Regions from separate parts of the Shewanella sp. H8 genome, predicted to be linked through region 3. Evidence: predicted binding sites of a transcription regulator. Region 3 holds the regulator's gene; each other region holds the start of a gene.
What was found. Region 3 encodes LexA, which represses DNA repair genes until DNA is damaged. Its sites were predicted from a motif close to TACTGTATNNNNATACAGTA; they were not measured.

Region 1 (5,289 bases), 2.0 Mb from region 3:
CGAAGTTTTGTTAAATCTGTTTGCCGATGAGTTGCAAGAAACGCGCAGCTTAACCTTAAGTGCAGACGAAGTATTTGATGCTGTAGCTAAAGTGCATGCACATATTCGTGGTGCTTATGCCGTGGTGGCAATGATCATAGGCCAAGGAATGGTGGCATTTCGCGATCCGTTTGGCATTCGTCCTTTGGTACTTGGTAAGCATGAAACACCAACCGGCACTGAATATATGGTGGCCTCAGAAAGTGTGGCTCTGGATGCTGTTGGGTTTGAAGTCATGCGCGATGTAGCACCTGGTGAGGCGATTTATATTTCACTTGATGGGCAGTTATTTACTCGTCAATGTGCTGTTAATCCAAGCCATGCTCCATGTATGTTTGAATTCGTGTATTTTGCACGTCCAGATTCTAGCATCGATAAAATCTCTGTTTATGCCAGTCGGGTAAATATGGGCGCTATGTTAGGCAAAAAGATTCAGAAACAATGGGAAGATCATGACATTGATGTTGTTATCCCTATCCCAGAAACCTCATGCGATATAGCGTTAGAAATTGCACGTTGTATGGAATTACCGTATCGCCAAGGGTTTGTTAAAAACCGTTATATCGGCCGTACCTTTATCATGCCCGGTCAGCAAGAACGTAAAAAGTCTGTGCGTCGTAAGCTAAACGCGATTAATACCGAATTTAAAGGTAAAAACGTGTTGTTAGTTGATGATTCGATCGTTCGTGGTACTACGTCTGAGCAAATCATTGAAATGGCACGTGAAGCAGGCGCAAAGAAAGTGTATTTTGCTTCAGCAGCACCTGAAATCCGTTTCCCGAACGTATATGGTATCGATATGCCAACGTCTAATGAGCTTATTGCCCATGGTCGTGATGCAGATGAAATTGCTAAAATCATTGGTGCTGACGGCATTATTTTCCAAGACTTAAGTGACTTAATTGAAGCGGTAAGAATGGAAAATCCTGAAATTAAACGTTTTGAAACATCAGTATTTGATGGTCATTATATTACTAATGACGTTGACCAAGCTTACTTGGATCATTTAACTCAATTACGTAATGACGATGCCAAAGCCAATCGCTCAAAAGACATCGGTACTAACTTAGAAATGCACAACGAGTGTCATCCATAAGTTAGCCTGATTGTTTGCCAATAAAAACCAGCATATTTTATGCTGGTTTTTTTATGCGCGAATTAAGAGCTTAGTCGCTTTGCGGCGAGATTCTATCCAAACCAAGTCTAAAAAGTCAGTGTAATGACTAGCAAATGATGCATTGATAATGGCTCTGGATTTTATCACCACGAAGCAAACTCGTAAGGTAGTCCGATCTAGCTCCTCAGTTTTATGCTTATTTGGCGATAATACTCAAGCGCCTGTGACGCTGCATTCGGATTGAATTTGTTTATCTTGCTGTAATGTTCTAGCGTTTTATGCAAATAACGTATGGCTAAATCTTGTTGGTGTGGATCGTTTGAATGCCATATTTTATCGCCAACAGGGCTAATTCTATTGTCATTGCTCATAGTTGGTCGGGTGTTGCGCTCATCCATGTTGTTATTAGTGTCGTTATTATTTAACTCATTAGTGTTTTTATGGGGTTTCTGACCACCATATCGGACATACAAAATTTCATAAAAACGACGGTTTTCTTCAATCAGTTTTTCGTCAATTAAATCACAATCAAGTTTAATAAGTTGTTGGCGTAGTTCATATTGGTGATGAACAGGACACAAGATAAAGTCGATATTGCGTGCAGAATGTTGTTGGCAAAGCGAATTAACCAACTCGATCATCAAATCTCCGCCAACACCCGCAATAATCACCAAAGGTGTTTGCGGGTGTTGCTCCAGTGGTATCGCTGATACGTCACTACAATGTACCTGCCATTGACGAGATGTTTGTTGCGGATAAAACCGCTCAAGTTTAGTGGTTAACTGTTGCATTAGTGCAGGCACAATATCGACAAAATGGATCATGTTAGCAGCTTGCTTATCTAGCAACGCAGCGCCAAGCAATCCATGGTCGCAACAACAATCCCAAATGTGACTGTAACCCTTGGGGAACATGTTATTGATATGTGTTAAGCGTTGGCCGAGTTTCATCTGTTTATCATGTTTAAGAGTGAAGCTGCGCATTGTAATGATTTGAGCAAAAAAGTGGATAATTATTTGGTATTTGCAGCTTGGCGTATTTAGCGCTAATCTATACTGTAAATTTATACAGTTAAGTGGCGTTATTAAGTTCATTCAGTTGAACGTTAGCGACCCAATAATGGATTATGATTCTATACATTGCTGAAAAACCGAGTTTGGGTCGCGCTATTGCTGATGTTCTGCCAAAGCCACATAAAAAAGGTGATGGTTTTATTACAGCTGCCAATGGTGATTGCGTGTCATGGTGTATTGGTCATTTACTAGAGCAAGCCGAGCCAGATGCTTATGATGATGCCTTTAAATCCTGGAAACTCGAACACCTTCCCATAGTGCCGCAAACGTGGAAATTACAGCCTAAACCTAAAACACGCAGTCAACTTACGGTGTTACGTAAACTGGTTAAACAAGCAACGTCGATCATTAATGCTGGCGATCCAGATCGTGAGGGGCAATTGCTGGTGGATGAAGTTATTGCCTATTTAGGCGTAAAAGGTGACAAGCTCAACCAAGTTCAGCGGCTATTAATCAGTGATTTAAATCCACAAGCCGTTAAACGAGCGCTAGGGCAGTTACGCAGTAATCGTGAGTTTATTCCTTTATCGACTTCAGCATTAGCTCGCAGCCGTGCTGATTGGCTGTATGGCATGAACATGACCCGTGCTTACACCATTCAAGGTCGTAAAGTGGGTTATCAAGGGGTGTTGTCAGTTGGCAGAGTTCAAACGCCTTTGTTGGGCTTAGTGGTACGCCGCGATGACGAGATTGCAGATTTTAAACCCAAGTCCTTTTATGAGGTGTTGGCACATTTAGTTACCGACCAACAACAAACCTTTAGTGCTAAGTGGCAACCTAGCGAAGCGTGTCAACCTTACATGGATGAAGACGGCCGAGTTTTAGCCAAAGGCTTAGCTGAAAATGTGGTTACTCGTATTAATGGACAATCAGGTGAAGTGACTAAGCTTGAAGCCAAAGATAAACGTCAACATCCACCATTGCCTTATAGTTTATCTGCACTGCAAATTGATGCAGCTAAACGTTTTGGCCTGTCTGCTAAAGAGGTACTGGACACCTGCCAAAGTTTATATGAGCGTCATAAGTTGATTACTTATCCGCGCTCAGACAGTCGCTATTTACCTAAAGAGCAACATGCTTTGGCACCAAAAGTATTGGATGCAGTACTCAAAGGCGCTGCAGCATTAGTTGATGGTTGCGACGCTCCTAATGCCAAGCTTAAATCTAAAGCGTGGGACGACAGTAAAGTGGACGCTCACCATGCCATTATACCTACAGAAAAAGTGGCTAATTTGTCTGCGCTATCAAGTCACGAGGCTAAGTTATATCAACATGTTGCGAGGCAATATTTAGCTCAGTTTTACCCTGCTTATATTTATGCTGAAACCGCAGTTGAAGTAACTATTGCCGGTGGTTTGTTTACCACTAAAGCTCGCCAAGATAAAACCCTAGGTTGGAAGCAATTGTTTAAACGGGCTGCCACAGCAAGCCAATCGAATAGCGAAGACAATAACGACGAAACTGTACAATCGTTACCACCACTGGTTAAAGGTCAAATACTCCAATGCGAACGCGGAGAATTATTAGAGAAAATGACTCAAGCGCCAAAGCATTTTACCGACGCGACTTTATTAGGTGCAATGACCGGAATTAGTCGATATGTAACGGACTGTGACATTAAAAAAATCCTTAAAGAAACCGATGGACTCGGCACTGAAGCGACTCGGGCAGGAATTATTGAACTGTTATTTAAGCGCGGTTATTTAGTTCGTCAAGGTAAATCAATTCTAGCCACCCCTGTCGGAAAGGGTTTGATCCGTAGCTTGCCAGAATCGGCAACTACCCCTGACATGACCGCATTGTGGGAAAACAGTTTGGATGCAATCAGTCAAAAGCGACTCAAGTATGATGCGTTTATGCAGCCTTTACTGAGTCAATTAGATAGTCTAATAACCCAAGCATCTAGCCAGTTACCTTCAGCATTACAAGGTGTATCAAGTAGTGCACCCAAGCGCAGCTTTAAAAAGCCATATAAAAAGCGTGCCAAGGCAAAAACAAAAAGTTAAGTTTTAAAGCTGAGTTTGATAACAAGCGAACGCTGCGCTTACGGATAAAAGCTAAAAAGTCTAGAAAATGGTCGTAACGCGGCGAGAGGCTTTACAAGTAGATCACTTGCCGATTAAATTTGACCTTTATGAATAGCTGGCAAGGTAAGCAATATCTTATTGACTGGTGCTCTGGTTTGCCAGCGTTATTAACATCTCGTCCCATCATTTAAGATGAGATTGTGAACAATACCGAGATGTAATCATAGAGGGAGTAACTTACTTATTTAAATTAAAATGTTTCAGTGCATTTTCAGCGACTTCAACGCCGTACTCTTGTACAAAGTGACCCGCTTCAGCTATTTTCATCGGCTCTGGGCAACCCTTGATGATTCCCTTTAATGCCATCATTACAGGTTCACCTAAAACCGCGTCTTTCATGCCGATTGCCATAAAACTGTCACCATCCCAAGTGTTAGACCAAAAATCGATAGCACGCAGTCCATATTTTACCGCGTCATCATTGGCATCTGTTGGGATCATCTGCGGGAAGCGTCTGACGCCAGTTTTATAACTGTTATCAGGAAAAGGCGCATCATAAGCGATAACATCCATCATATTTACCGCAGACCCCGCATCACAAGCAATCAGTCCGCCTACTGGAATTTCAGGTACCGCAGCAGAAAAGGCCATCCATTGTATAGCGGCTTCTGATAATGCTTGGCCATTACTGATCCCTGTGTTCATTACGATGAGTTTTTTAAATCGGTCTTGCATATCCATCGGGATAGTTAATCCTAGGAATCCCCCCCAGTCTTGACATACAAGAACGATGTTTTTCAGATCTAAGCGCTCAATCAAGCCTACTAAACTGTTTCGGTGAAATTCAAAGTTGTATGTATCGTCATCAACAGGTTTGTCTGAACGACCAAAACCAAATAAATCTGGGGCGATTACGCGATGTCCTGCTTGAGTAAATACTGGGATCATTTTGCGGTATAAATAGCTCCAGGTTGGCTCACCGTGTAAGCACAAAAATGTGTATTCAGCAGACTTATCACCTTCGTCGATATAA
Region 2 (5,289 bases), 2.2 Mb from region 3:
TTTGGCATTCGCCCCCCCCTTTTTAGGCAAAATCTGCAAGACAACTTCACTGCCTTTTGGCCCTTTGATCAAATCAACAACATCATCTAAACGCCAACCAATCACATCAACTATGTCACCATCTTTTTGACCTACGCCGACAATTCTATCTTCAGGTGATAGTTTTTCACTGTTGGCAGCAGGCCCTCCAGCCACTAAACTTTTGATGACAGTGTAGTCATCATCCATCTGCAACACGGCGCCAATACCTTCAAGACTTAGGTTCATTTCCATTTGGAAACGTTCGGCATTGCGAGGAGATAAATAGCTTGTATGAGGTTCAACACTGCGAGCAAACGCATTCATCACAGTTTGAAATACATCTTCACTTTGAGTTTGGCTTAAGCGCTTAATAGCATTGTTATAACGCTTCTCGAGCACTTCAACAATTTCAGGCCACTTTTTACCCGTTAGTTTCAAGTTTAATGCATCGTATTTAACACGTTGACGCCAAAGCTCATTAACTTCTGCTTCATCCTTTGGCCATTGCGCATCTTTACGATCAAACTCATAAACATCGCCTGCTTTAGTAAAATCAAACTCTTTATCAAGCAAAGACAAGGCATAAGCAAAACGTTCATAACGACGCTTTTGCACCAAATCGTACATAGCAAATGCAGGGCTAATATCGCCTGTTTCAACCATGTCATCAAACTGTTTTTGGTACTGATCGAAGTTTGCAATGTCTGCCATAGTCAGCACATTACGACGATAATCCAGTTGTTCAAGAAAGCGGGCATAAATCTTTTCAGAAAAGGTATCATCAAGGTTAAAACGATGATAATGCGAGCGAGTAAACAAAGTTGTTACTCGCTTGCTAGCCACTTTATGCTGTGGCTCTTGTGCTAGTTTAGGTAACTCGCTGATTTGAATCGTTGGTGAAATTGCCCATGCCGAAAAGCCGACAAATAAACTGGCAATTGACGCGGCCAAAGTAAGTTTTCGCATCAACAAGTACTCCTTAAATTTCTATAACAATATGTGCTCAGCACGTACTTTGATGGATAGGCCAGTGTCTAGCTGAACATGCACATCTTCTTTATTAATATCAGTCACGACTCCAGGTACAGGTGTGGCGCCTAACTTAACATTAACACGTTGTTTGGGTTTCAAATCTTCAAGTTTAGCCGGTACAAGTTTAATGACCGGAGCCGCTACAGGTACTGGACGTTCTTTTTTAACAGCAGGAGCACGTTTCGGTGCAACTTTCTTAGCAGGCTTTTTAGGAGCCAAAGCTTGACGTTTGGCTTTAGCTTTATCTTGGCTTTCTTTAAGCGTCAAAATAGCATGGTCGATGTGCTCTTGTTCTAATTCAGCACATTCATTACCGTCAAGATCAATACGTTTAGCACCCGCTTTAACGCCTTTCAAATAACGCCAGCTGCTTGTGTAACGACGAAGCGCTACACGTAATTGTGTTTTACTGACTTTAGAATCATCAGCTAACCGTTCAGCCAAATCTTGAAACAAACCAATTTTTAATGGCTTAGTTTCACCTTCTGCAATAAAGCATAAAGGAAAGGTTTCATATAAATACGCTAATATTGCGTTGGTGTCGGTCAACTTGTCTGTTGATTCCATTTTTACTTCCACGTTAATAAAGGGACTGATTATGCGGCTTAAAATTTGCCATGCAGTCGTTCATCTTTCGTTAAACCTTAACCGTTAAGGCTCAACGTACAAAATATCACTATCCGCCAGTTAGCTAAAGTCATTGAAACAAACCTTAACAATTTAACCAAACTTACTCTCAGCTTAATCATCGCTCATCAGTAAATCCAGCACAAATGCGTATAGCGGCATATTATAAAGCCCACGGCAGCGAATGCGACCATGATTTAATCTAATTTGTTCGCTATTTAACCAAATAGGCAAGTTTCTAGACTTTTTACCATGTTTTCTAGGCCGATTTGATCATCTTGATCAAAACGATTCAATAATGGACTGTCAATATCTAACACTGCCACAACCTTATTGCCCTGTCTAACAGGAATTACAATTTCAGAATTACTCGCCGAATCGCATGCTATATGACCATCAAAATCATGAACGTCAGCAATTCGCTGGGTTTTATTTTCTGCAGCAGCAGTCCCACAAACACCTTTACCCATATTGATACGGGTACAAGCGACTTTACCTTGGAATGGACCAAGGACTAATTGCTCACCGCGCTTGATATAAAAACCAGCCCAGTTAAGGTCTTCCAGGTTGTCATTCAACAACGCTGAAAAATTAGCCATTGCCGCAATTAAATCATCTTCGCCTTCGAGTAAAGCTTGTGCTTGACGATTTAACGTTTGGTAAAATTCGGTTTTCATTTCCATTCCTTAAGCTGAACACTCACAAAAAGAGTGAGCTATTAACGTGCCTATTCGGCTGATGTATTTTTAGCGGTCACTTTCTTGCTTTTTGCCGCAGGAGCGTTTTTAACCTGTACGATACCTTTTAGCAAGTTAGAAAGCTCATCTTTATGGTTTGCTAGGTAAAATGCCAACTGTTCGCATTTATTTTCATCAAGTCCGAGGTCTGCCTTAGCGATAAAAGGCACTAGATTATCGGAAATATCAAGCATCTTATCGTAGGCATCTGCCTCTTTCTTCGATATAAATGTCATCTTTTCCACCCCTTCTCTGACCACGACAAACTGGGTTATCACTGCCATGATGTAATCCTCACTGTTTTTATATACAGTGTATAGAATCTCACATAGTTAACTTATGATGCAAGTGTTCTGGTTATTCTGATATTATCAAGTGAAGAAAATTGAGACTTTTTAACAATTGATACATTTATTTACCAATATAAGGCAAAGCAGAGAGGCTTAACTCTTCGCTCCCCCAATAATGCGTTTCAATATGGATTAGATTAATTCTACATGCATGAACTAGATGACCATGATTCAATAATTTTATGCCAATCATGTGATTTGGTAGTGAGGAGACGAGCTTTGCCCTCAAGTGCTAGAGCGTTGTGCCCACGCTGCCACACTGCATTATATGACGCTCCTTATTGCTCAATTAATGGCATGTTGGCATTGTGTATCGCGGCGCTGATTATTTTTATACCCGCTAATTTATTACCTGTACTTGAAATTCATTTTCTTGGTAGCGTGCGAACGACAACCGTATTGCAGGCTGCTATTACAGTGTGGTTAGAAGGATATTGGGTTGTAGGTTTAGCGGTAATGGTCGCGGCGGTTATCGCACCTGGACTCTTAATATTATCGATTCTAACCCAAGTGCTCATTGTAAAATTAAAGCTTCATAGTTCATTTTGGCAAAGAACTTACAGTACACTTTTAAAAAATCATGGTTTAATATCACAAATGACCATGTTAGAAATTTATGTCATCAGCTTTTTAGTATCTGCATTTCAACTTTCTGATTTTTCGGATGTTTATTTCGGAATGGGCACCTTGTGTTTTACCATGTTGTTTATCATAATTTTATTCTTACAACGTGAATATAACCTAGAACACATGTGGAGCTATGTTGATGCCTAATCATCCAACCACCATTGCAGGTGAAATCACAAAATGCAGTGCAGAGACCGTTGAGAATACGAACGACGATGCGACAAAGAAGACCCCATCGAATTTTCAAGGAAAACAAATGGGCTTATGTCTATGTCCTGTGTGTCGTAAACTTAATCTGCTTAGTAATGGTCATTGTAGACGTTGTTTTAGCCAATTAAGCAGCCGTAATTATGCCAGTATCCAGCAAAGCTGGGCTTTATTGATCACGGCAACCATTTTACTTGTGGTCGCCAATATTTATCCAATCACGTTATTAACCAACCGTGGTGTGGTCACCAACGACACTATTTTTAGTGGTATTAGCCATTTAGTTAAAACCGGCATGTTCCCGATTGCCATTATTGTTTTCACAGCGAGTATTTTAGTACCTTGGCTAAAAATTATTGGCTTAGCTACTTATTTGTCTGCTATCAGTTTTAACCTACCAATATCAAAAAGAAAGTTAATGGTTGGTTTTCACATCATTGAATGGATTGGCCGTTGGTCAATGCTCGATTTATTCGTGATTTCATTAACGGTTGCCTTAGTGAATATGGGGCAACTTTTAGACGCCAAACCTGCACCCGCCGCAACAGCATTTGCATTAGTTATATTACTAACGCAACTCGCGGCAAAAGTGTTAGATACTCGTTTACTCTGGGACCGCTTGGAACAAACAAATGACAGAAATTGAATCGCCGAAAATTGTGAAGAAAAAATTATTCTCGCCAATATGGTTATTACCTGTTGTCGCCTTGATATTAGGCGCTTGGTTAGGTGTAAAAAGCATTAAAGAGTCAGGCATTGAAATTTTGATCCACTTTCCCAGTGCCGCTGGAATTGATATCGGTAAAACCTTGGTAAAATACCAAGGTTTGTCGGTAGGTAAAGTAACCGATATAGGCATTGATGATGATCTTAAAGGCGTTAACGTAAAAGTAGTCATGGATTACCGCGCTGACCCATTTTTGAATAAAAATACCCTTTTTTGGTTAGTTAAACCTAAAGCCAGTATCACCGGTGTTGAAGGATTAGATACCTTATTTTCGGGAAATTACATTGCAATCCAACCTGGAGATGGACGTTCTGCCACTATTTTTGAAGCACAACGTGAAGCCCCAGCGATTCTTCCCGGCAGTGAAGGAATAATGATTGAACTGAAATCCCCCAAACTAGGATCGATTGATGTCGGCTCGCCAGTATTTTTCCGTCAAGCTCCTGTAGGAAGTGTTGTTAGCTATCGTCTAGATGGAAATAAACAAATTATTATCAGCGCATTTGTTCAAGAGCAATATGCTCATTTAGTCAATAAAGACTCCCACTTTTGGAACGTGTCAGGCTTAAAAATAGATGCTTCTTTATCTGGGGTAAAAGTCAGTACTGAAAGTATCGCGTCTATTCTGGCCGGCGGCATCAGCTTTGATACCGGAAGCAACACTTTAAAAGCCGAAAATGGGGATGTTTACACCCTCTATGATGATGAAGTCACCGCTATTGGTGGGGTTCATTTTAGGTTAACCGCTGCTGACAGTGAAGATGTTAATGAAGGTACAGCCATCATTTACCGTGGTGTCATTATAGGTGAAATTGAAAAAGTAACGTTAACCGAGACTGGTGTCGAATTTCTCGCTCGAGTAGAACATCAGTACCAAGTCTTAATCACCAATGACAGCCAATTTTGGCTAAGCGGCGCTGAATTATCGTTAAAAGGCGTCAAACACCTTGGGCGTTTGGTG
Region 3 (5,289 bases):
TTGTGACATCCGCTACTGCTTTGTTTGCTTCTGTTTTTGCCTCGTTACTGCCTAAAAATTTTCCTATATCAACAGCTTGTACAAGATCACCGCTATTATTGCCCCAAGCATTACGTTCAAAGGTAATCACTGCTGCAATTTCTTGGGCGCTAAGTTGTTTTGCAAAGGCCTGCATTGCGGTACCTGGTTTACCGTTTATGACGATATTTAGATGGCCTTCAACAGAGCCTTTTATGATAGGGCTGCCAATTAATGATGGGAATACACCAGGAAGACCCGCACCATTAGGTTGGTGACAAGCAGCACATCTAGCAATATAGATTTGTTCACCTTGTGAGGTTAGATCTTCGAGTGACAGGGTTTGGGTCATTGATGCCGCCGCTGCCGCAGCGGCATTGCTTGCTAGTTGTCTTTGCTCAACCAACCAATTTTCAAAATCGGCCTCCGATAATGCTTGCACTACAATCGGCATGAAACCATGGTCTTTACCACATAATTCGGCACATTGGCCGCGATAAATACCGGGCTTATCAATACGAGTCCAAGTTTCATTAATAAAGCCTGGATTAGCATCTTTTTTAACGGCAAAAGCGGGCACCCACCATGAGTGGATAACATCATCAGAAGTCATCAAAAAACGGACTTTTTGGTTAATGGGGAGCACTAGAGGTTTGTCAACTTCAAGGAGGTAATGTTCTCCTTTAGCCTCACTACCGTCAATTTGTTCTCTGGGGGTAGATAATGAGCTGTAAAATTCGATGTCTTTATCAAAATAGCTGTAATGCCATTTCCACTGCGACCCAGTAATTTTAATGGTGAGATCAGCATCGCTGGGATCTTCCATGGCAATTAAGGTTTTGGTGGCTGGAATAGCCATTGCAATTAAGATGATAAAAGGAATGACGGTCCAAGCAATTTCCACTTTGGTACTTTCATGAAAATTGGCCGCGACTGCGCCTTTTGATTTGCGGTGGTAAATCATTGAATAGATCATGATCCCAAACACCACTAACCCAATGGCACAACAGATATAAAGAATCGTCATGTGGAGGTGATAAACCTGACCACTGATATCTGTCACGCCTTGAGTCATGTTGAGGGGCATTGCTGTTGCCCCAAGCGGAAGTGCTACACACACAACCAGTAAACAATACAACCATTGCTTCACAAGACTGCTCCTCTGTTAATTGCAAATTGCAATTACAAAGAAAAGTCACACAGTAATTCTCTGCTCTATGCAAACTCTTCGGTTCCCGAAAAAAGTTTGATGACCTCAAAGTACCTTGGTGGTTGTAAACAGACGGTCTACGGTTTTATTGTTAGCTGTGCACCACGCTTGTACCTACGACTGAACTTATCAATTTGTGTTGACGTTTTCCCATCGATGACTATTAAATCTGCCATTTACGTCAAATTAAAGATAAAAAATTGTTTCATCCTTGTTAATTACATTACTTGTAGATTAAGGATTGATCAAGATCACTTTTTTTCTTAATCGCCTGAAAAAGGTGAAAAAAAAGCCCTGAATTCAATACAGGGCTTGGTAATTAAGGGTTTGTGCTTAGTGAAACGAGCAAAAATTACTTGTTCCATTTGCTAAGGTAGGGCTAACAAGTTGATGTTTGTGAGGTAAGTGAGTATTCACATCTTCAATTACGATCCCTAATGCACGTGCGCTTTTGGCTACTATTTCCAAACGGCGACTATCGCGAGCATCAAGTGAGCTTGTCCAAGTTACTACTGCACTCGATGTACCACTAGTGAGTGCTTTTTCCATGGCCCATAATGTCTCGACTTCATCTTTGGTGTGAACCAGTAAAATGCGATCCATTCTCACTCCGGCACTTGCCAGCATATGTTTATAACCAATGTGAGGTGGGCTAATGAGTACAATCCAGCGGCCTTGTTGGCTTAACGTTGCTAATTGACTACACAATTGACTCAGCTCTGCTTCACCTTGGGTAACCGTTTGCAATGTTTGAATGGTTTGGTTGCCCTGAAGTTCTGTGTCTGATAAATCCACCCATAAGCCAGGGTGGCGTGGGGCGATGCCCATTAGTTTGTTCATAACCAATCTCCATTACGGATAACACCAACGGCAAGCCCTTCGATGGTTAGGCTTTGGCAACTTAAATCCACTTTTATCGGGTTGTAATCTTCATTTTCTGCATGCAGATAAATGACGTTACCTTTCTGTTCAAATCGTTTTACGGTGACGTCATCGTCGATTCGTGCCACCACAACTTGGCCATTACGTGCTTGCTGCATTTTATGTACCGCGAGAAGGTCGCCTTCTAAAATGCCGATATTTTTCATGCTGTCACCACGAACCCGCAATAAAAAATCAGCGGCGGGTTTAAACATATTGGGGTCAACTTGATAATAGTTTTCCACGTGCTCTTGGGCCAAAATAGGCTCTCCAGCAGCAACTTGTCCAATGAGCGGCAGGCCGGTTTCAACCTGTTCTTCATGAGGTAATCGAATACCTCTAGAGGTACCAGGAATTATCTCGATAAAGCCTTTTTTGGCTAATGCTTTTAAATGCTCTTCGGCGGCATTAGCACTTTTAAAGCCAAGACGATTCGCAATTTCAGCACGAGTGGGTGGCATACCTGTTTCGGCGATATTGTTTTTAATTAAGTCTAATATTTCAGCTTGGCGCGGCGTTAACGGTCTCATGACAATTCCTGTCTTTTTATACAGTGACTGTCATTATATACAGTGATTATTTTCGTGCAAGTATTAACCAACTATTTTTTGTGTTTTATTAGGAAGTAACTTGGTAGTTACTTGTTTTTAAATGATTTTAAATATTTAAAACTTGTTTTATCGGAAAGAAAAATAGCTTTAGGGCAAAGATAAACAAGCCAGATAGTGTAAGCAGGGTAGTTTCTGGTATCCTATGCAACAATATTATAGTGGCTTATGTTGCGAAAATAACCATGTCAAAACCTGATTCAATATTTTTACGAACATTAAAGTGGATTCAAAAATGGATGGTGCAAACAATTGTTGTGCCACATGATCCTTTTGATGACCTCAATATAGATCCGACTAAACCTCTAGTTTATTTGATGAAAACGGAATCTATCAGTGATATTGCCGCCTTGAGCGAAATCACAGAAGGCTTTGGTATGCCTAGCCCTTATGAATCATTAAAGCTTGATGGCTTGCAAGTGCCTCGTGTTGTTTGTTTAGAGGGGCGCAAACCATTATTTGGTAAACGCGAAAGTGGTGAAAAATTCATTAATTATTTTACCAGTCTATTATCTCTTCATCGTGAGAACTCTGAATTAGATATTCAGTTGGTTCCTGTTTGTCTTTATTGGGGACGTACTCCAGGGAAAGAAGATGACAGCATGAAAGCGGCTGTATTTGAAAGAGAAAATCCAACATGGCTACGTAAATGGTTAATGATTTTATTTTTAGGACGGCATAATTTTGTCCAGTTCTCTAATGCATTATCGCTTCGTTATATGGCCGATGAACACGGTACAGATAAAAGAATTGCTCACAAATTAACCCGTGTTGCTCGAGTGCATTTTCGTCGTCAACGCAAGGTTATGACCGGGCCACAGTTACCTAATCGAAACGTATTATTTGCTTCTTTATTAAAATCTGAGTCTATCAAGAAGGCCATAGAAGAAGAGTCGCTAAGTAAAAAAGTCTCGCCAGAGAAAGCCCGCGAAACTGCTATTGAATACCTTGATGAAATTGCTGCTAATTATTCCGATAGTTTAGTTCGCATAACTGAGCGTTTTCTGACTTGGTTATGGAATAAATTATACAGTGGCATTAACATTAAAGGTGCCGAACAGGTTCGACAGCTACATCATGATGGCCATGAGATTGTCTATGTGCCTTGTCATCGCAGCCATATGGATTACTTATTACTGTCGTATATTTTGTATTACCAGGGCATGGTTCCTCCACATATTGCCGCGGGTATAAACCTTAATTTTTGGCCTGCAGGGCCAATGTTCCGCCGTGGCGGGGCATTCTTTATCCGCCGCAGTTTTAATGGCAATAAACTTTATACAGCAGTCTTTCGTGAATATTTGGATCAGTTGTTTGCTAAGGGTTATTCCGTCGAATATTTCACCGAAGGTGGTCGTTCGCGTACCGGACGCTTGCTGGCCCCTAAAACGGGCATGCTGGCCATGACTATAAACAGTGTGTTGCGTGGTATAGAGCGTCCGGTGACTTTAGTACCTGTGTATTTAGGGTATGACCACGTTATGGAAGTAGCGACTTATCATAAAGAATTAAGTGGTAAGAAAAAGAAAAAAGAATCGGTGTGGCAAGTATTTGGGGCGATTAGTAGATTAGGTAATTTTGGCCGAGGTTATGTCAATTTTGGTGAACCCATTAATCTACAGCATTTCTTAAATCAACAGGCACCGGAATGGCGTGCTGAGCTTGCAAAAGATCCGGATCAAAAACCGTCGTGGTTTACGCCATCGGTTAATTCATTAGCTAACCGCGTGATGACTAATATTAATGGTGCAGCCGCCGCCAGTTCGGTGGCATTGACCAGTTTGGTGTTATTGGCATCAGAGCAAAATGCGTTGGAAAGAGGCCAGTTAGAACGTCAGCTTGATTTGTATTTAGCCTTACTTAAAACCGTGCCTTATACCGATTTCACATCTGTTGCAGAAGGTAATGGTAAATCGATTGTTGATCATTGTTTGTCGTTAGATAAGTTTGTTAGTAGTAAAGATCCGATTGGCGAAATTATTTCGGTCGATGAGAAAATAGCTATTACTATGAGTTACTACCGTAACAACATTATTCACCTCATGGCGCTTCCTTCATTAATTGCCAGTTGTTTAGCTCATTATGATGTATGCGATCGTAAACGCATTCATGCGGTTGTTATGGATTTATATCCGTTACTTAAAGCCGAACTCTTTATGGGTATTGATGATGTGCCTGCGCATATAGATAGCATTCTAGAATTCATGGTTGAACAAGGTTTACTGAGTGGTGAAGATAATTTTGTCATCACACCTCGTCATATCACCCAAGTGTTGCTTCTTGCTGAAACCATAAATGAAACCTTGCAGCGATATGCCATTATCTTCAATTTATTGGCGATAAAGCCTGATTTGGAACGTTCAGAGCTTGAAACCGATAGTCACTTATTAGCCAAGAGATTAGGCGCGTTACACGGCATTACTGCTCCTGAGTTTTATGATAAAAAGCTGTATAACACCTTGAGTGTAAAACTGAAGGAATTGGGTTATTTATGCAGTGACGAGCATCGTTCTGAAGTGATTAGAATAAGAG
Region 4 (5,289 bases), 1.4 Mb from region 3:
TTTGCAAGGTATTTGCTTAGCATTCTAGACGGCACAAGTAGTGACACCTTGTGACATAGAGCACGGGGCATTTATCTCAAACATATTTAAAACACCAAACATCAATAGCCCTAGACAAGCAAATTGATGGGTTCATAATTATTTACACAATTGTGGACTAAACCTTGGCAAATCGGTGCTGCAATATCAAGTAACTGCGCAGAATATGTTAAAATAGCTGTAGTTATATTTTTGTCGTATATCGACTCAATTTCATCTTAGAGGGCGTTTCGTGACTGCATTAACTCAATTATATCCTCAGCCTCTATGGCAATGGTTTGAACAAATTTGTGCTATTCCACATCCATCAAAACATGAACATGCATTGTCGCAATACATTCAGCAATGGGCAAAAGCACAAGGCCTTGCTGTTGTTGAAGACAAAGTCGGAAATTTAATCATCCGTAAGCCTGCTACAGCAGGAATGGAAAACTGTAAAAAAGTGGTGTTACAAGCACATATTGATATGGTGCCGCAGAAAAATGCCGATAAGGTACATAACTTTGAAACCGACCCTATTGAAGCCTATGTTGACGGTGATTGGGTTAAAGCCAAAGGCACAACCTTAGGCTCAGACAATGGTATTGGTATGTCTTCAGCGTTGGCTGTTTTAGGCAGTAAAGACATTAAACACGGGCCACTGGAAGTACTGCTCACTATTGATGAAGAAGCCGGTATGACAGGGGCTTTTGGATTAGAAGCGGGTTACCTTGAAGCTGATATTTTAATTAATACAGATTCTGAACAAGAAGGTGAAATCTACATGGGCTGTGCGGGCGGTGTTGACGCTCAGATAAGCGTCCCCATGTCTTGGCAAGCACCAGAGCAAAGTAATGCCAGTTTCTCATTAACCATGTCAGGCTTAAAAGGCGGTCATTCAGGGGTGAATATTCACCTTGGTCGTGGCAATGCAAATAAGTTACTGGCTCGCTTTCTATTTAAATACAGTGACGAATTAGCCCTAGAGCTTGTCAGCTTTAGCGGTGGCTCGCTGCGTAATGCGATTCCGCGTGAAGCTAACGTTCAATTTATGTTGCCGGCTGAAAACATTGAAGCATTAAAGCAAGCCATTGAAACATACCAAGCGTTAGTTCGTGAAGAATTAGCCGTTGCAGATCCATCCATGACACTCACGTTAGCCACAATAGAGCCACCAACGAAAGTCATGGGCGAAGAAGCGCAAAATACCTTAATTGACCTACTGCATGCTAGCCCTAACGGGGTGATCCGCATGAGTGATGAAGTGGAAGGTGTTACAGAAACATCATTGAATATCGGTGTCATTAGTACTGAAGATGAAAGCGTTGAAGTGCTATGTCTTATTCGCTCATTAATTGACTCGGGTCGTGAAGAAGTCACAGGCATGCTGACTGCATTGGCTAACCTTTCTGGGGCGAGTATTGATTTAAGCGGTGCATATCCGGGCTGGAAACCAGACACCAGTTCACCAGTAATGGCGATTGTGCGTGAAACCTATAACGACATTTATAAAAAAGATCCTACCATTATGGTAATCCATGCAGGTCTTGAATGTGGTTTATTCAAAGAACCCTACCCGCTTATGGACATGGTATCGATTGGCCCAACAATTCGCTATCCACACAGCCCAGATGAAAAGGTCAACATCACTACTGTTGGTCAATACTGGGAATTGTTACTTGCAGTATTGGCACGTATTCCAGCTAAAGAAGCTTAATCACGATCAATAATTTACAGACTCAAAAAAGGCGACAGAAATGTCGCCTTTTTTGTACCCATTGGTATAAAGAACTTCAACGTATGAAATATTAAAACTGTAAATCGAGTTGAGTAATTTGATCCACACCGTTATCTGCCGTTGCCAACGTTACATCCGCTAAACCAACACTCACGCCAACCAAACGGATCCCTCGTCCTTGGCTGCGCTGCAAAGCTTGCAATAACAACTCATGAAACAAATTAATTGAAATCTCATCACTGCGATGCTCAATGGTAGTTTGTTTAAAGTCGTTAAATTTAAGTTTAACGACCTGCTTATGGATTTGCCTGTCTTTAGCACTTCGATGAACACGAGCACTCAGTTCTTGAATAAGCTGTGGTAATACTTGATGACATTGTTCTAAAGTAAAAATGTCTTTAGCTAACGTCGTTTCAACACCAACCGATTTACGCACTCGGTGAGGGCTAATTTGCCTGGTATCGATACCTTGAGAACGCTCTATTAACACATGGCCAAATTTACCGAAAGCATCGATTAACTGAGGTTTGGAATATTGCTGTACATCATAACAAGTGGTTAAACCTATATCGGCTAGCTTTTTTGAGGTGACTTTACCAACACCAGGAATTTTACTCAGGGGTAGGTCTTTGACAAAATCGCCAATTTGATTCGGGGTAATCACATATTGACCATTTGGCTTATTTAAATCGGAAGCAATTTTGGCTAGAAACTTAATGGGTGCAATACCGGCTGAAGCCGTTAACCCGGTAACGTCAAAAATATCATCGCGGATAGCTTTAGCGATTAACGTGGCACTGCCTTGATGAGCTTGGCAGTCGCTAACATCAAGGTAAGCCTCATCTAAAGACAATGGCTCAACCAAATCAGTGTATCGATGAAAAATCTCACGTATTTGCAATGATACTGATTTATACACATCCATTCGCCCAGGCACTAAAATTAGATGCGGGCACAATTGCAGTGCGTGATAACTGGACATGGCACTGCGGACCCCAAATTTACGGGCCTCATAACTGCATGTGCTTATCACACCTCGTCGATCGCTTCTGCCGCCAACAGCGATAGCTTTCCCACGAAGTTCAGGAAAATCTCGCATTTCAACGGCAGCAAAATAGCAATCCATATCGATGTGAATGATTTTACGCATTCTGTAACCATTACCAGTAACTTAATTAACCGTAATACTACTGTATACAAAAACAGTATTCAATCATTCTCTTGCAAACACAAAAAAGCCCAACATAGTTGGGCTGTTAACTAAAAATGATACAATCTAAAAATGATACTATCTTGCAAATGATATGCTCTTACAAATAAATTACATTTTTGTCTGCAAATAATTTTGCAAACCTACACGCTCAATAAGACCTAATTGTTTTTCTAACCAGTACATGTGGTCAGATTCAGTGTCATCAAGTAATACTTCTAAAATTTCGCGGGTTTGATAATCATTTTTTTCTTCACATAGGGCAATCACCTTACGTAAATTATCAGCGACATGATATTCATATGCCAAATCATTTCTAAACATTTCTTGCACGTCTTTACCAATATTCAATGCTTCACGGCTACCTACATCGGGAGTGCCTTCTAAGAATAAAATGCGTTGGACTAATTTTGCCGCGTGCAACTTTTCGTCATCTGATTCATGCAAGATACGAGTATATAATTCATTGAATCCCCAATCTTCATACATATGCGCATGGACAAAATATTGATCCATGGCAGACAACTCACCGGTTAATAAAAGATTTAGGGCGTCTATAACTTCTGGATGACCTTTCATAATCTGTTCCTATTAGTCGTTAATTTGTGATTGAAGATAATTTTGAATACCGGTTTGAGTGATGAGCTCTTGTTGCGACTCAATCCAATCTAGGTGCTCTTCTTCATCTTCTAGTAAATCTTCAAGCAGATCACGGCTAACATAATCTTGCTGGGTTTCGCAGATATCAATAGCTTCGCGCAAAACGGCAATTTGTGCCGTTATTGCCGCCATGTCACAGCTAAGCATTTCTTCAGCATGTTCACCAATACGAAGTTTGTCTAGCTGTTGTAGGTTAGGTAAACCTTCAAGAAACAAAACACGTTCAATCAATTTGTCAGCATGCTTCATGTCTTCAATCGATTTTTTGTACTCTTTTTCATTAAGCTTAGCCAAACCCCAATGTTTAAACATACGAGCATGTAAAAAGTATTGGTTAATGGCCGTCAGCTCGCAAGTAAGTACGCGATTGAGTTGGCTGATGACTTTAGGATGACCTTTCATAGTAATGTCCCTTGATAAATAATTTGATCTCGATCAATTTCACATAGAATAGAACACTGTAGAGAGAAAGGCAAATTTCCTTTTTATTTCACACACTTACAACTGATAACCGTTATCATTACAACTTAGATTTGTAATGGCAATCTAAAAATAAGACATAAAAAAAGCCTTCAAAATGAAGACTCTTTACATTGTAAGCGCTAAAAACATTGTTTCTTAAATGGCTTTTATAAAACTGTTTGACTTAAATAATGCGGTTTTGATTAAGCATTTCTTTGCGAGCTTGATCTTTTTCCATACGACGCTTGCGAGCATCACATGGATCATCACAGTCACAGGCTTTTTCAATACCTAAAACACCTAAACCACCACAACTGCCTTCAACCGCTTTCTTTTTAACGATATATCCGACAGACATCAATAAGAAAAATAATAATAACACCACAAATGCAGCAATAAATGTGCTCATAACGAACTCCAGTCAACTCATTCAGCTCAAGCTTGAGTAGTTTTGAATCAAAAAAACCTATTTCAAATACGCTTTAAACGCATCACTGTAATAGACCTTAAAACCTTGCTCTTGCTTCTCTATCAGCATTATTGCTAAATGTTTCTCTTTAGCAAGTGCGAGGGAAGCCTCAGTACCTAACACCATCATGGCGGTAGCATATCCATCTGCGGTCATACAACTAGAGTTTAACACGGTTGCAGACGCAAGTTTATGCTTTATAGGATATCCACTTCGTGGATCAATCAAATGTGAAAAACGTTCGCCATTTTCTTGATAAAAGTTACGATAATCGCCAGATGTTGCTAATGACATGGTTCCTGGCTCAATCACTTGTTGCACCACTTGCCCTTCACTAGTGGGTTGCTCAACTGCGACGCGCCAAGGTGAATGATCAGCTTTAGTGCCTTTGACGTTAAGCTCACCACCAATTTCTACAAGGTAACCACTGGCATGATACTTATCTAAAATGGCCGCAATTTTATCAACACCAAAGCCTTTGGCAATTGATGATAAATCAATGTATAAATCGGCATTATGCTTAATTAAGCTATGACCACTAATTGACAATTCATTGATGCCCATTTTAGATTTTGCGGCATCAATTTGGGCTTGGCTTGGCTCAGTAATAGGTCTTTTATCTGGACCAAAACCCCACAAGTTAACCACTGGGCCTAAGGTGATATCTAACGCCCCATCGGTCTCTTTATAAAGACGCATTCCCTCTTTTATCACTTTAATCGTATCAGCTGA

Region 1: a site for LexA is predicted at 2,210-2,229, ahead of ABIS04_RS12080 (DNA topoisomerase III). Genes of this name have one in related genera too.
Region 2: a site for LexA is predicted at 2,713-2,732, ahead of ABIS04_RS10645 (YebG family protein). Genes of this name have one in related genera too.
Region 4: a site for LexA is predicted at 2,945-2,964, ahead of dinB (DNA polymerase IV). Genes of this name have one in related genera too.

What each region holds. Positions count from the first base shown of each region.
Region 1 is NZ_CP157213.1:2,776,525-2,781,813, reverse strand. Features, by position in the region: gene purF (amidophosphoribosyltransferase) at 1-1,135, shown strand, start outside; gene ABIS04_RS12085 (tRNA (adenine(22)-N(1))-methyltransferase TrmK) at 1,333-2,106, opposite strand; gene ABIS04_RS12080 (DNA topoisomerase III) at 2,283-4,235, shown strand; gene ABIS04_RS12075 (haloalkane dehalogenase) at 4,494-5,289, opposite strand, start outside.
Region 2 is NZ_CP157213.1:2,459,409-2,464,697, forward strand. Features, by position in the region: gene prc (carboxy terminal-processing peptidase) at 1-987, opposite strand, end outside; gene proQ (RNA chaperone ProQ) at 1,009-1,620, opposite strand; gene ABIS04_RS10640 (GAF domain-containing protein) at 1,899-2,357, opposite strand; gene ABIS04_RS10645 (YebG family protein) at 2,408-2,701, opposite strand; gene ABIS04_RS10650 (paraquat-inducible protein A) at 2,915-3,541, shown strand; gene ABIS04_RS10655 (paraquat-inducible protein A) at 3,651-4,247, shown strand; gene ABIS04_RS10660 (MlaD family protein) at 4,234-5,289, shown strand, end outside.
Region 3 is NZ_CP157213.1:275,472-280,760, forward strand. Features, by position in the region: gene coxB (cytochrome c oxidase subunit II) at 1-1,168, opposite strand, end outside; gene ABIS04_RS01185 (cell division inhibitor SulA) at 1,562-2,068, opposite strand; gene lexA (transcriptional repressor LexA) at 2,065-2,679, opposite strand; gene plsB (glycerol-3-phosphate 1-O-acyltransferase PlsB) at 2,943-5,289, shown strand, end outside.
Region 4 is NZ_CP157213.1:3,329,913-3,335,201, forward strand. Features, by position in the region: gene ABIS04_RS14385 (aminoacyl-histidine dipeptidase) at 272-1,735, shown strand; gene dinB (DNA polymerase IV) at 1,827-2,906, opposite strand; gene bfr (bacterioferritin) at 3,078-3,545, opposite strand; gene bfr (bacterioferritin) at 3,558-4,028, opposite strand; gene nqrM ((Na+)-NQR maturation NqrM) at 4,273-4,497, opposite strand; gene ABIS04_RS14410 (FAD:protein FMN transferase) at 4,555-5,289, opposite strand, start outside.